4 regions of the Lelliottia amnigena genome follow, and region 4 is predicted to be linked to each of the others. Evidence: predicted binding sites of a transcription regulator. Region 4 holds the regulator's gene; each other region holds the start of a gene.
What was found. The regulator PurR, encoded in region 4, represses purine synthesis genes. The targets are predictions, from matches to a motif close to CANGCAAACGTTTGCNTG.

Region 1 (3,147 bases), 1.2 Mb from region 4:
TGGAAGTCGGTCTCGGTGGGCGTCTTGATGCCACCAATATGGTTGATGCCGATGTTTCGGTGGTCACCAGCATCGCACTGGATCATATCGACTGGCTGGGACCGGACCGCGAAAGTATTGGTCGTGAGAAAGCGGGCATTTTCCGGGCGAATAAACCGGCCGTCGTGGGCGAGCCTGATATGCCGCATACCATTGCCGATGTGGCGCAAGAAAAGGGCTCTGTCCTGCTGCGTCGTGGCGTGGACTGGCAGTATGACGTGACGGAAAACGACTGGCGCTTCAGTGATGCGCAGGGTGTTCTCGAGCATCTTCCGCTCCCGCATGTTCCTCAGCCCAATGCCGCCACCGCGCTCGCAGCGATACGCGCAAGCGGTTTGAACGTCAGCGAGCAGGCTATCCGCGACGGCATCCAAAACGCTATGCTTCCGGGACGTTTCCAGATAGTGAGTGAATCGCCGCGTTTGATTCTGGACGTTGCGCACAACCCACACGCTGCTGGCTATCTCGCAGAACGCCTGAAATCATTGCCAAAAAACGGGCGCGTTCTGGCGGTTATCGGTATGCTTCATGATAAAGATATTGGCGGTACGCTGGCCTGCATGGAGAGTGTTGTCGATTGCTGGTATTGTGCTCCACTGGAAGGGCCACGCGGTGCGACTGCTGAACAGCTGATGGAACATATCAGCGCAGGAACCGCTTATGATAGCGTGGCACAGGCGTGGCATGCGGCGATGGCTGATGCTAAACCTGAAGATACCGTGCTGGTATGTGGGTCATTCCATACCGTTGCACATGTCATGGAAGTGATGGACGCGGGGAGAACCAGTGGCGAGTAAGTTTCAGAACCGTTTAACAGGAACCATTGTGTTGGTGGCGCTGGGAGTGATTATTCTTCCTGGCCTGTTGGATGGGCAAAAAAAACATTATCAGGATGAATTTGCGGCAATCCCACTGGTGCCAAAACCAGGCGATCGTGATGAACCTGACATGTTACCTGCGGCAACGCAGGCGCTGCCGGCACAGCCGCCAGAAGGTGCCGCGGAAGAAGTGCGCGCCGGAGACGCGGCTGCGCCATCGCTGGATGGCACTCGCTTAACCGGCAACGGCAGCAACGAGCTGGATCCTGTCGCAGAGCCGGTGGTGCAACCGAAGCCTGTCGAGAAAGCAAAACCTGTCGAAAAACCTCAACCGAAACCGCAGCGAGATAAAGCCAGCGAGCAAATTGCTGCTGCGACGGAAGTGCCTCCGGAAAAACCGGTCCAGGAAGAAAAACCTGCACCAACCGGAAAAGCCTACGTTGTGCAGTTGGGCGCGTTAAAAAATGCCGATAAAGTCAATGAAGTCGTCGGTAAATTACGCGGTGCGGGATATCGTGTTTACACTTCACCTTCGACGCCAGTGCAGGGTAAAATTACCCGCATTCTCGTCGGCCCGGATGCCTCGAAAGATAAACTGAAAGGGTCGCTTGGCGAGCTGAAGCAGATTTCAGGTCTGAGCGGCGTGGTGATGAATTACAGTGCAAACTGATTGACCTTATCCCGTCCCTTTCTCTAAAAAGAGCGGGAGAAAACCGTCCCATTTTCCCTTTGAGGAGAGGGGGACGGTGAGAGGAGAAGGTCCAGGCATCCGTCCGAAGAGACGTAAGAAGCCCTCGGCGTTGAACATTTTTTCAGCGCCTTTTTTATTTACGCGGGGGAAGGAAATCCCTACGCAAACGTTTTCTTTTTCTGTTAGAATTCGCCCCGAACTGGATGACAGGGCGTTTAATCGTGGGACATATATGGTCTGGATTGATTACGCCATCATTGCGGTGATTGGTTTTTCCTGTCTGGTTAGCCTGATCCGTGGCTTTGTTCGTGAAGCGTTATCGCTGGTGACATGGGGTTGTGCTTTCTTTGTTGCCAGTCATTACTACACGTACCTGTCCGTTTGGTTCACGGGCTTTGAAGATGAACTGGTCCGAAATGGGATCGCCATCGCGGTGCTGTTTGTTGCGACGCTACTCGTCGGCGCTATCGTCAATTACGTGATAGGTCAGCTGGTCGAGAAAACCGGTCTGTCAGGAACAGACAGGGTGTTGGGGATCTGTTTTGGTGCGTTGCGAGGCGTATTGATTGTGGCCGCGATACTGTTCTTCCTTGATACCTTTACCGGGGTTTCAAAAGGTGAAGACTGGCAGAAATCGCAGTTGATACCACAGTTCAGCTTCATCATCAGATGGTTCTTTGACTATCTGCAAAGCTCGTCGAGTTTCTTGCCCAGGGTCTAACCCTGAGTTGTGGCTTAGAGTTTGGTTTATTAGGGTACGTGTTCGCTCCAGTTGTTGGGCGCTGTCTGCGCTCAAACGGCCTGCGACAATGACGCCTACTAAACCACGCTCTTAACGAGGAAAAGACGAATGTGCGGTATTGTCGGTATCGCCGGTTTCATGCCGGTAAACCAGTCTATCTATGACGCGTTATCGGTGCTTCAGCACCGTGGTCAGGATGCAGCGGGTATCATCACGATTGATGCAAACAACTGCTTCCGTTTACGCAAAGCGAATGGCCTGGTCAACGATGTGTTTGAAGCCCGCCATATGCAGCGCCTGCAAGGCAACATGGGTGTTGGTCACGTTCGTTATCCTACTGCTGGCAGTTCCAGCGCTTCTGAAGCTCAGCCTTTTTATGTGAACTCACCGTACGGTATTACGCTTGCCCACAATGGCAATCTGACCAATGCGCATGAGCTACGTAAAAAGCTCTTCGAAGAGAAACGTCGCCACATTAACACCACTTCTGATTCAGAAATCCTGCTCAATATCTTTGCCAGTGAGCTGGATAACTTTCGCCATTATCCGCTGGAAGCAGACAACATTTTTGCCGCGATTGCCGCGACAAATCGCCTGATTCGGGGCGCTTACGCCTGCGTCGCGATGATTATCGGCCACGGTATGGTGGCCTTCCGCGACCCGAACGGTATTCGTCCGCTGGTGCTGGGTAAACGCGATCTGGGTGATGGCCGAACCGAATACATGGTTGCCTCCGAGAGTGTGGCGTTAGACACGCTGGGCTTCGAATTCCTGCGCGACGTTGCGCCGGGTGAAGCGGTGTACGTTACCGAAAAAGGCCAGCTGTTTACCCGCCAGTGTGCGGAAAACCCGGTCAG
Region 2 (3,147 bases), 820 kb from region 4:
CGAGCGTCGCGCTCAGACGATCCGTATCATCATCGTTGAGGTTCAGGTGACCAACTTTACGCCCTTCACGCACCTCTTTGTCGTACCAGTGCAGATGAACCAGCGGCAGCTTCAGCCAGTCGTAGTTCAGCGCGGTGCCAATCAGATTGATCATCACCGATGGGCTGTTCACCACCGGCTGCGGCAGTGGCAGATCGGTAATCGCCCGCAGATGCAATTCGAACTGGCTGATGGACGCGCCGTTTTGCGTCCAGTGTCCGCTGTTATGCACGCGAGGAGCAAGCTCATTAATCAGCAAACCCGCAGGCGTGATAAAGCACTCCATCGCCATGACGCCCACGTAACCCAGCTCTTGCATGATGGCAGACAGCATGGTTTCTGCCTGCGCCTGCTGCCCGGCATCGGCGTGCGGGAAGACGACGCTGGTACGCAGAATACCGTCCTGATGCAGGTTATGCGTCAGTGGGTAAAAGACCGTGCTGCCGTCATGCGCGCGCGCGCCAACCAGCGAGACTTCACCGCTAAAATTGATGCCCTGCTCAACGATACATTCGCCGTAGCAATCCGTCGGCAGGTCTGCGGTTTCGTGCTGGCGTAAACGCCACTGACCGCGTCCGTCGTAGCCACCCGTGCGACGCTTCACGATAGCCAGATCGCCCAGCTTATCGAAAACGGCAGGCCATTCGCTTTCGCTCGCGAGCAATTGCCACGGCGCGGTGGCGAGATTCAGCTTATCGAACAGCTGCTTTTGCGTCAGACGGTCAGCAATAATGGGGAATACATCGCGGTTAACAAAGGCGTTGTGACGCGCCAGTTCACGCGTTAATGCGGTTTCGGGCCAGCGCTCAATTTCAGCGGTGATAACGCTTTGCTGAAATGGCACGGCTTCAGGCTCTGCATCCAGCCCAACGGGCCAGACGGCGATACCCAACGGTTCACCCGCCTGACGCAGCATTCGACCTAACTGCCCGTTACCGAGAACGCAAACTTGTTTCATGCTGCACCTCGCGGGTCCGGGTTTTCCAGCACCTCGTCGGTCTGCGAACGACGCCATTCGACCAGACGCTGATGCAAGGCTTTGTCGTGGGTCGCCAGAATTTGGGTCGCCAGCAGGGCTGCATTCGCCGCGCCCGCTCTACCAATCGCCAGCGTGCCGACCGGAATACCACGCGGCATCTGGACGATGGAGTAAAGGCTGTCGACGCCGCTTAGCGCTGCGCTTTGCACCGGTACACCAAGCACCGGGACCAGCGTTTTAGCGGCAATCATGCCTGGCAGATGTGCTGCACCACCCGCACCAGCAATAATCACCTGATAGCCGTTCTCTTCTGCGCCTTCGGCGAAGCTGAACAGTTTATCGGGGGTGCGGTGCGCGGAGACCACTTCAACGTGGTGCGGAACGTTCAGGATTTCGAAGATTTCGGCGGCAAACTGCATGGTAGCCCAGTCGCTTTTGGACCCCATCACGATGGCGACACGCGCCGGATTATTGCGGGAAGACATGCGTCTTAAAACTCCTGTGGTGCGGAACACACTGCTTTGAGGGCACAGAGAATAGCATGATATACAGGCAAGGAAAACGGTTGCGTCGCCAGAATACCGGCAAAAAAAGGCGTTAATTAAAACGGAAACGAGATGAGTTCAACGCCTTCTGGCGTGACTTTTACCATTGAACCTTCGCTGTGCCAGGCACCCAATACAACACGATGCGCGGGTTCGCCGTTGGCAGTGAGTTGATGCACGTCCGGGCGATGGGTGTGACCGTGAATTAACCACTGCACGCGATGTTTTTCCATTATTTCAACGACCGCATGCGGGTTGACGTCCATGATCGTCATGGATTTGCTGCTGTTCGCCGATTTACTGCCCGCGCGCATTTTGGCGGCGATACGGCTGCGGATAAACAGAGGTAGGGCCAGAAACAGGGTTTGAATCCAGGGGGTGTGGACTTTAGCGCGAAAAGCCAGATAGCCCGTGTCGTCGGTGCATAGCGTGTCGCCGTGCATAATGAGGACGTTGCGGCCATATAATTCGAGCACTTTTTCTTCCGGCAACAATGTTATGCCGCTTTCGCGAGCGAAGCGTTTGCCGATCAGAAAATCGCGATTGCCGTGAATGAAATAGCAGGGGACGCCAGAATCGACCAGCGCTTTGATCGCCGCCGCCATTTCACGGTGGAGGGGATTCGGGTCGTCGTCGCCAATCCAGGCCTCAAACAAATCGCCAAGAATGTACAGGGCGTGTGCAGTACGCGCTTCATCCTGTAGAAAATGCAGAAAACCGGCGGTAATCGCCGGTTCTTCTGTTTGCAGATGCAGATCCGCAATAAAGAGTGTCGCCACCAATTACTCGCTGACGGTCACGCTTGTGATGATAACGTCTTCTTTTGGAACGTCCTGATGCATACCGCTGCGGCCAGTTGAAACGCCTTTGATCTTCTCAACAACGTCCATACCTTCAACCACTTCTGCAAACACACAATAACCCCAACCCTGCAGATTCTCGCCGGAGAAGTTCAGGAAGTCGTTGTCTGCTACGTTGATGAAGAACTGTGCAGTTGCAGAGTGCGGAGCCTGAGTACGGGCCATAGCCAGCGTACCGCGGGTGTTTTTCAGACCGTTATTCGCTTCGTTTTTGATCGCTTCTTTGGTGTCTTTCTGGATCATGCCAGGTTCGAAACCGCCGCCCTGGATCATAAAACCGTTGATCACACGGTGGAAAATCGTGTTGTTGTAGAAGCCTTCGCGACAGTAGTCCAGGAAGTTTTTAACTGTTTCAGGCGCTTTATCATCAAATGTTTTGACGACGATATCGCCATGATTAGTGTGGAAAGTAACCATTTTTTCATCCTGTTCCGTTATAGTGGTGCTTCGACCCACATAAGGGTCACATATAGGGGTTTGTTATAGCATAACCGCAGGATGCGATCACCTTGCATTGCGTGCTGATCCTATCCCGAATTATAGGTATTATACGGTCTTTACGATCCACACACGTTTACATGGAATCTTTGATGTTAAAAATCTTTAATACTCTGACGCGCCAAAAAGAGGAATTCAAACCTATTCATGCCGGGGAAGTCGGCATGTACGTGTGTGGTATTACCGTCTACGATCTCTGTCACATTGGTCATGGCCGTACCTTCGT
Region 3 (3,147 bases), 360 kb from region 4:
CATCCAGACGGCCAATGCTGACAATAAGAAAAACAGGGTTGTTTAGGTTCTGTTGATATGAAACGCCTTTATTAAAATTAAACATAAGCAATTCATATATATAGCAATGCGCCAGTCTTTTTATTCAGCAATCAGTTCTGAAATTTGAGGTGGTTCACAAAGTTCCAGTAAATTCACATTTAGTTACACATAATTGCTTTTTGTTACCCAATCTTTATCTTTGTAGCACTTTCAGGCTAGCGAAACGGTTCTTTGAATGGAAAGATGCCTGTCAGATACATAAAGACACCAAACTCTCATCAATAGTTCCGGAAATATTTATTGACAGAATTTATTGAGTGCAGTGGCGAGTGTCATAAAAAAACCAATGAGGGTAATAAATAATGATGAAGCGCAATATCCTGGCAGTGGTTATCCCTGCCCTGCTGGTAGCCGGTGCAGCAAACGCTGCAGAAATCTATAACAAAAACGGCAACAAACTGGACTTCTACGGTAAAGTTGTTGGTGAGCATGGCTTCACCACTTCTGGCGAACACGCAAATGCTGACTCCTCTTACGGCCAGATTGGCTTTAAAGGCGAAACTCAGGTTAACGATCAGGTAACTGGTTACGGTCAGTGGGAATATCGTGCACGTGCTGGCGCTGCTGAAGGCGATCAGACTAACGTGACTCGTCTGGCATTCGCGGGTATCAAAGTTTCTGACGCAGGTTCTTTGGACTACGGTCGTAACTACGGCATCGTTTACGATGTTGAGTCTTACACCGATATGGCTCCATCCTTCTCCGGCGAAACCTGGGGTGGCGGTTATACCGATAACTACATGACCAGCCGTTCTACCGGCCTGCTGACCTACCGTAACAGCAACTTCTTCGGTCTGGTTGATGGTCTGAACTTCGGCGTTCAGTACCAGGGTAAAAACGACCGCACTGACAACCTGAATAAAGCAAATGGCGACGGCGTTGGTCTGTCTCTGGGTTACGAGTTCGGTGAAGGCTTCGGTCTGATCGGTGCATACTCCACTGCAAACCGTACTGTTGAGCAGAAAAAAGACGGCAAAGGTGACGAAGCTCAATCTTGGGCTGTTGGCGCGAAATACGACGCAAACAACATCTACCTGGCAACCGTGTATGCAGAAACTCGCAACATGAGCATCCTGGGTAACAGCGGCGAGAAAAATACCGCAAATGACGATGGTGAGTTCTACAACGTAGCTAACAAAACTCAGAACTTTGAAGTTATCGCTCAGTACCAGTTCGATTTCGGCCTGCGTCCTTCCGTATCTTACGTTCAGTCTAAAGGCAAAGACCTGAACGGTATCGGCGACCGCGACCTGGCTAAATACATCACCACTGGCGCGACTTACTACTTCAACAAGAACTTCAACGTATACGGTGACTACCGTTTCAACCTGTTGGATGACAAAGACGCAGACACTAGCTGGGTTGGTTCTGACAACCAGGCAACTGTTGGTGTAACTTACCAGTTCTAATAAGCAAGCAGCCCTCTCTGCTAAATGCCTAGAAAACAGGACTTCGGTCCTGTTTTTTTATGCCTGAAAGTAAATAATGGCGACTTTTGAAAAGGCGCACGCTTTTTGTCGCAAACGGTTGGCATTTTGTAGATCAACCGTTAACCTGATAGCGGATTTCACTTCTGTAATCACAATGGAACCTCGTCATGTTTGAGAACATTACCGCTGCCCCTGCCGACCCTATTCTGGGCCTGGCCGATCTGTTTCGTGCTGATGACCGTCCGACCAAAATTAATCTGGGGATTGGTGTCTATAAAGATGAGACCGGCAAGACACCGGTTCTGACCAGTGTTAAAAAGGCCGAGCAGTATCTGCTGGAAAATGAAAATACCAAAAATTACCTCGGCATTGATGGTATTCCGGAATTTGGTCATTGCACTCAGGAACTGCTGTTTGGCAAAGGCAACGCGATTATCAGCGATAAACGTGCTCGCACAGCGCAAACACCTGGCGGTACTGGCGCACTGCGCGTCGCGGCGGATTTCCTTGCAAAAAATACCTCTGTCAAGCGCGTCTGGGTAAGTAATCCTAGCTGGCCGAACCATAAAAGCGTGTTTAATTCCGCGGGTCTGGAAGTGTGTGAATACGCCTATTATGACGCGGTGAATCACACCCTGGATTTTGACGGCCTGCTGGCAAGCCTGAATGAAGCGCAAGCGGGTGACGTTGTTCTGTTCCATGGCTGCTGCCACAACCCAACCGGTATTGATCCTACGCTTGAGCAGTGGGAAACGCTGGCAAAACTGTCTGCTGAAAAAGGCTGGCTGCCGCTGTTCGATTTCGCCTATCAGGGCTTTGCTCGCGGCCTGGAAGAAGATGCTGAAGGCCTGCGCGCTTTTGCTGCGCTGCATCAGGAGCTGATTGTCGCAAGTTCCTATTCCAAGAACTTTGGCCTGTACAATGAGCGCGTAGGCGCCTGTACGCTGGTTGCGTCTGATGAGCAGACCGTTGACCGTGCCTTTAGCCAGATGAAATCCGTTATTCGTGCCAACTACTCGAACCCACCGGCGCACGGTGCTTCCGTGGTTGCGACAATTCTCAGCAATGACGCGCTGCGCGCCATCTGGGAACAAGAGCTAAACGATATGCGCCAGCGTATCCAGCGTATGCGTCTGCTGTTCGTGAACACGCTGGCGGAGAAAGGCGCGGATCGCGATTTCAGCTTCATTACCAGGCAGAACGGGATGTTCTCGTTTAGCGGCTTGACCAAAGAGCAGGTTCTGCGTCTGCGCGAGGAGTTCGGTGTCTACGCTGTCGCTTCTGGTCGCGTCAACGTTGCGGGTATGACGCCCGATAATATGGCGCCACTTTGCGAAGCCATTGTCGCAGTACTGTAAGCGACAATAGGTAAAAATAAAGCCCGCTTCAGCGGGCTTTTTTATTTGCTTTACCAGACAGGCATTTCATCCTGCAGGAACGGATTGTGCAAACGCTCATATCCCAGCGTCGACATCGGTCCATGCCCCGCAATAAACGTCACGTCGTCGCCCAACGGCAACAGCTTCTGTTTAATTGACTGAATTAACTGTCCGTGATCGCCGCGTGGAAAATCGCTGCGTCCTACGCCACCTTTGAAAATCACGTCGCCTGAGATCAGCAAACGCGATTGGTCATC
Region 4 (3,147 bases):
AGAAGAAGAATAGGTTTGCAGCCATAACGGTCAGAGAGCGGTCCCCACAGCAGCTGTGCGAAGGCAAAACCGGCCAGGAACAAGCTGAGGCTTGCGCTGATCGCGGCAGCAGGTGTCTGCAGGTCTTCCTGCATCGCGGCAAACGCCGGCAAATACATGTCGGTGGCTAAAAAGCCCAGCACGCTCAAACCGCCGAGCCAGACTAAGAATCCGTTGTTGGGTTGCATTGTCATTTCCTAATGAAGGCAGGTGTACTTTGGCGCAGAGTGTAGGGAGTGCAATCTGGCTTGTGAAACGCTAATATTTGGCGGTTGCGTTCAAAAATTTTGCAGGCAAAAAATGTGGTCTGAATATTCATTAGAAGTTGTGGATGCTGTCGCCCGAAATGGTAGCTTTAGCGGAGCCGCGCAAGAACTGCATCGCGTACCGTCTGCCGTCAGCTATACGGTACGTCAGATGGAGGAGTGGCTGGCGGTTCCCTTGTTCGAACGCCGTCATCGGGATGTCGTTCTGACCCCCGCTGGCGTATGGTTTTTGAAAGAAGGCCGATCTGTTATCAAAAAAATGATGATCACGCGTGAACAGTGCCAGCAGATTGCCAATGGCTGGCGCGGCCATCTTTCGATTGCGGTGGATAACATCGTTAAACCTGAACGGACGCGGCAGATGGTAGTCGATTTCTATCGCCATTTCTCGGATGTGGAACTTCGCGTGTCCCAGGAAGTGTTTAATGGCGTGTGGGATGCGTTATCCGACGGTAGGGTGGAGATGGCGATCGGCGCGACACAGGCCATTCCCGTCGGGGGCCGCTATGCCTTTCGGGACATGGGAACATTGAGCTGGCGCTGCGTGGTGGCAAGCGATCATCCTCTGGCAACGATTGAAGGCCCACTGAGTGATGACGTGTTGCGCAACTGGCCGTCGTTGGTGATGGAGGATACGTCACGATCGCTGCCAAAACGCATCACCTGGCTGCTTGATAACCAGCGGCGGGTCGTCGCGCCAGACTGGGAATCGTCGGCAACCTGTTTGTCGGCTGGGTTGTGTGTGGGGATGGTGCCTGTGCATTTCGCGCGTCCACGGATCGATCGCGGAGAATGGGTGGCGCTCGAGCTTGAAAATCCGTTTCCGGTCGCGGCCTGCTGCCTGACATGGCAGCAAAACGATATGTCGCCTGCGCTGGCCTGGTTGCTGGACTATTTAGGTGATAGTGAAACGCTGAACAGAGAGTGGCTACGGGAGCCGGAATAACCGGCCCCGTAGAAACGATTAACGACGGTAATCGCGGAACGGTCCATCAGCGACGGAGCGACGTTCAATCAGACGCGGATGGACTTCAATTGACTGAGACTCTTCACGCTTGCTGACGATACGATCCATCAGCATGTTGAACGCCGTTTCACCCAGGGAGTCTTTCGGCTGATGAATCGTCGTCAGTGCGGGAGTAAAGTAGCGAGCGTTGCGCACGTTATCATACCCGATCACGGAAATATCCTGCGGGACGCGTAAACCCAGCTCATCGGCTGCGCAAAGCGCACCCATTGCCATAATATCACCGCCGCAGAACACGGCTGTCGGACGATGTGACTGCGAAACAATCTGCTGCATCGCGCGGTAGCCCGATTCTGGCTCAAAGTCGCCCTGTACAATCCAGTTTTCCGGGACGGTAATCAGCGCTTCTTCCATGGCTTTCATAAAGCCCGCCAGGCGGCCAGCTCCGGTGTTGCGCTCAAGCGGGCCGGGGATGACACCAATCTCGCGATGACCACGTTCGATCAGGTAACGGCCAGCCATGTAACCGCCTTCGAAGGCGTTATCGTTAACGGAATCGGTAAAGTCTGCGCGCGTGTCACCCCAATCCATTACCACCATTGGGATATGACGATACTCCTCGAGCATCGACAGCACGGATTCTGGATATTCGGAACACATGACCAACAGGCCATCGACGCGCTTTTGCGCCATCATCGACAGGTAAGCGCGCTGTTTTTCCTGGCTGTTCCAGGCATTTCCCAGAATCAGGGTATAGCCTTTCTGGAAGCAGTTTTTCTCAACCGCTTCGATAATTTCGGCGAAATAGGCCGCTTCACTGCTGGTCGCCAGCAGACCAATTGACTTGGTGTGATTCACTTTCAAGCTGCGAGCAACGGCGCTCGGTGAGTAGTGCAATTCTTTGATTGCAGCCCAAACGGCGTTGCGCGTCTCTTCCGCCACGAAACGGGTTTTGTTAATTACATGTGATACGGTTGTAGTGGAAACGTTTGCGCGTTTCGCTACATCTTTAATTGTTGCCATTAGCTGTCACTCCAGACCATATCCTAAGCTCCTGATAAATTGAGAGGTAAACGTTTGCCTTCTCTCACCCTAATCTCGCAAATTGAATTGCGATACGCCGGGAAAACGACACAGGACGTCAGGAGGGGGTCAGTGGCCGGTACGCTTATAAATTTAGCGTGGAATTTTGTCTTATCTTGATGAAAAGGGGAAGCGCAAAAAAGGTTATCAGCCTAAATCCAGGAAGATTTTTGAGGTAAACTGTGTAAAAATGAGCAAGCTCACTTTTCATGTGGGGATTAAAAGGAGAAAAATTGATGAATACCGATCTTAAGTTTTCGTTAACGACCACGATTATCGTGCTGGGTTTGATTGTTGCGGCAAGTTTTACAGCTATTCTGCACTGATTCAGGCGGGGGAGAGCCTTCTCCCTCGTTTTCTTCCTTTCATTGTTACTCTCCCGACAATAATCTTTTGCCAATTTGTTAACTTCTCATTTTTTGTGATTGCTGTCATGCTTTCGGCATGTTTTTCTGTGTCGCGTAAAGGCACAGTATCCGGAGTTAATGAATGAAAATCAATTTTCCACTGCTGGCCCTTGCGATTGGCGCATTTGGGATCGGCACCACCGAGTTTTCCCCAATGGGGCTTTTACCGGTCATCGCTAAAGGGGTTGACGTTTCTATTCCTGCGGCGGGCATGCTGATCAGTGCTTATGCCATTGGCGTGATGATCGGCGCACCCCTGATGACGTTACTGCTTTCCCATCGCGCGCGTCGTAATGCGCTTATTTTTCTGATGGCCATCTTCACGCTGGGTAATGTGCTTTCGGCGCTCTCTCCGGACTACACCACCCTCCTGTTGTCGCGCATT

Region 1: the regulator PurR is predicted to act here: its motif matches at 1,708-1,725, upstream of cvpA (colicin V production protein).
Region 2: the regulator PurR is predicted to act here: its motif matches at 1,573-1,590, upstream of purE (5-(carboxyamino)imidazole ribonucleotide mutase).
Region 3: the regulator PurR is predicted to act here: its motif matches at 1,598-1,615, upstream of I6L74_RS15575 (amino acid aminotransferase).

The regions. Positions count from the first base shown of each region.
Region 1 covers NZ_CP077236.1:408,005-411,151, reverse strand. Annotated here, with positions in the region: gene folC (bifunctional tetrahydrofolate synthase/dihydrofolate synthase) at 1-836, shown strand, start outside; gene dedD (cell division protein DedD) at 826-1,527, shown strand; gene cvpA (colicin V production protein) at 1,781-2,269, shown strand; gene purF (amidophosphoribosyltransferase) at 2,399-3,147, shown strand, end outside.
Region 2 covers NZ_CP077236.1:2,872,689-2,875,835, forward strand. Annotated here, with positions in the region: gene purK (5-(carboxyamino)imidazole ribonucleotide synthase) at 1-997, opposite strand, end outside; gene purE (5-(carboxyamino)imidazole ribonucleotide mutase) at 994-1,503, opposite strand; gene lpxH (UDP-2,3-diacylglucosamine diphosphatase) at 1,620-2,342, opposite strand; gene ppiB (peptidylprolyl isomerase B) at 2,346-2,840, opposite strand; gene cysS (cysteine--tRNA ligase) at 3,014-3,147, shown strand, end outside.
Region 3 covers NZ_CP077236.1:3,335,523-3,338,669, reverse strand. Annotated here, with positions in the region: gene I6L74_RS15580 (porin) at 384-1,490, shown strand; gene I6L74_RS15575 (amino acid aminotransferase) at 1,679-2,869, shown strand; gene I6L74_RS15570 (MBL fold metallo-hydrolase) at 2,920-3,147, opposite strand, start outside.
Region 4 covers NZ_CP077236.1:3,691,201-3,694,347, forward strand. Annotated here, with positions in the region: gene punC (purine nucleoside transporter PunC) at 1-227, opposite strand, end outside; gene punR (DNA-binding transcriptional activator PunR) at 340-1,251, shown strand; gene purR (HTH-type transcriptional repressor PurR) at 1,270-2,295, opposite strand; gene cydH (cytochrome bd-I oxidase subunit CydH) at 2,592-2,681, shown strand; gene I6L74_RS17405 (MFS transporter) at 2,845-3,147, shown strand, end outside.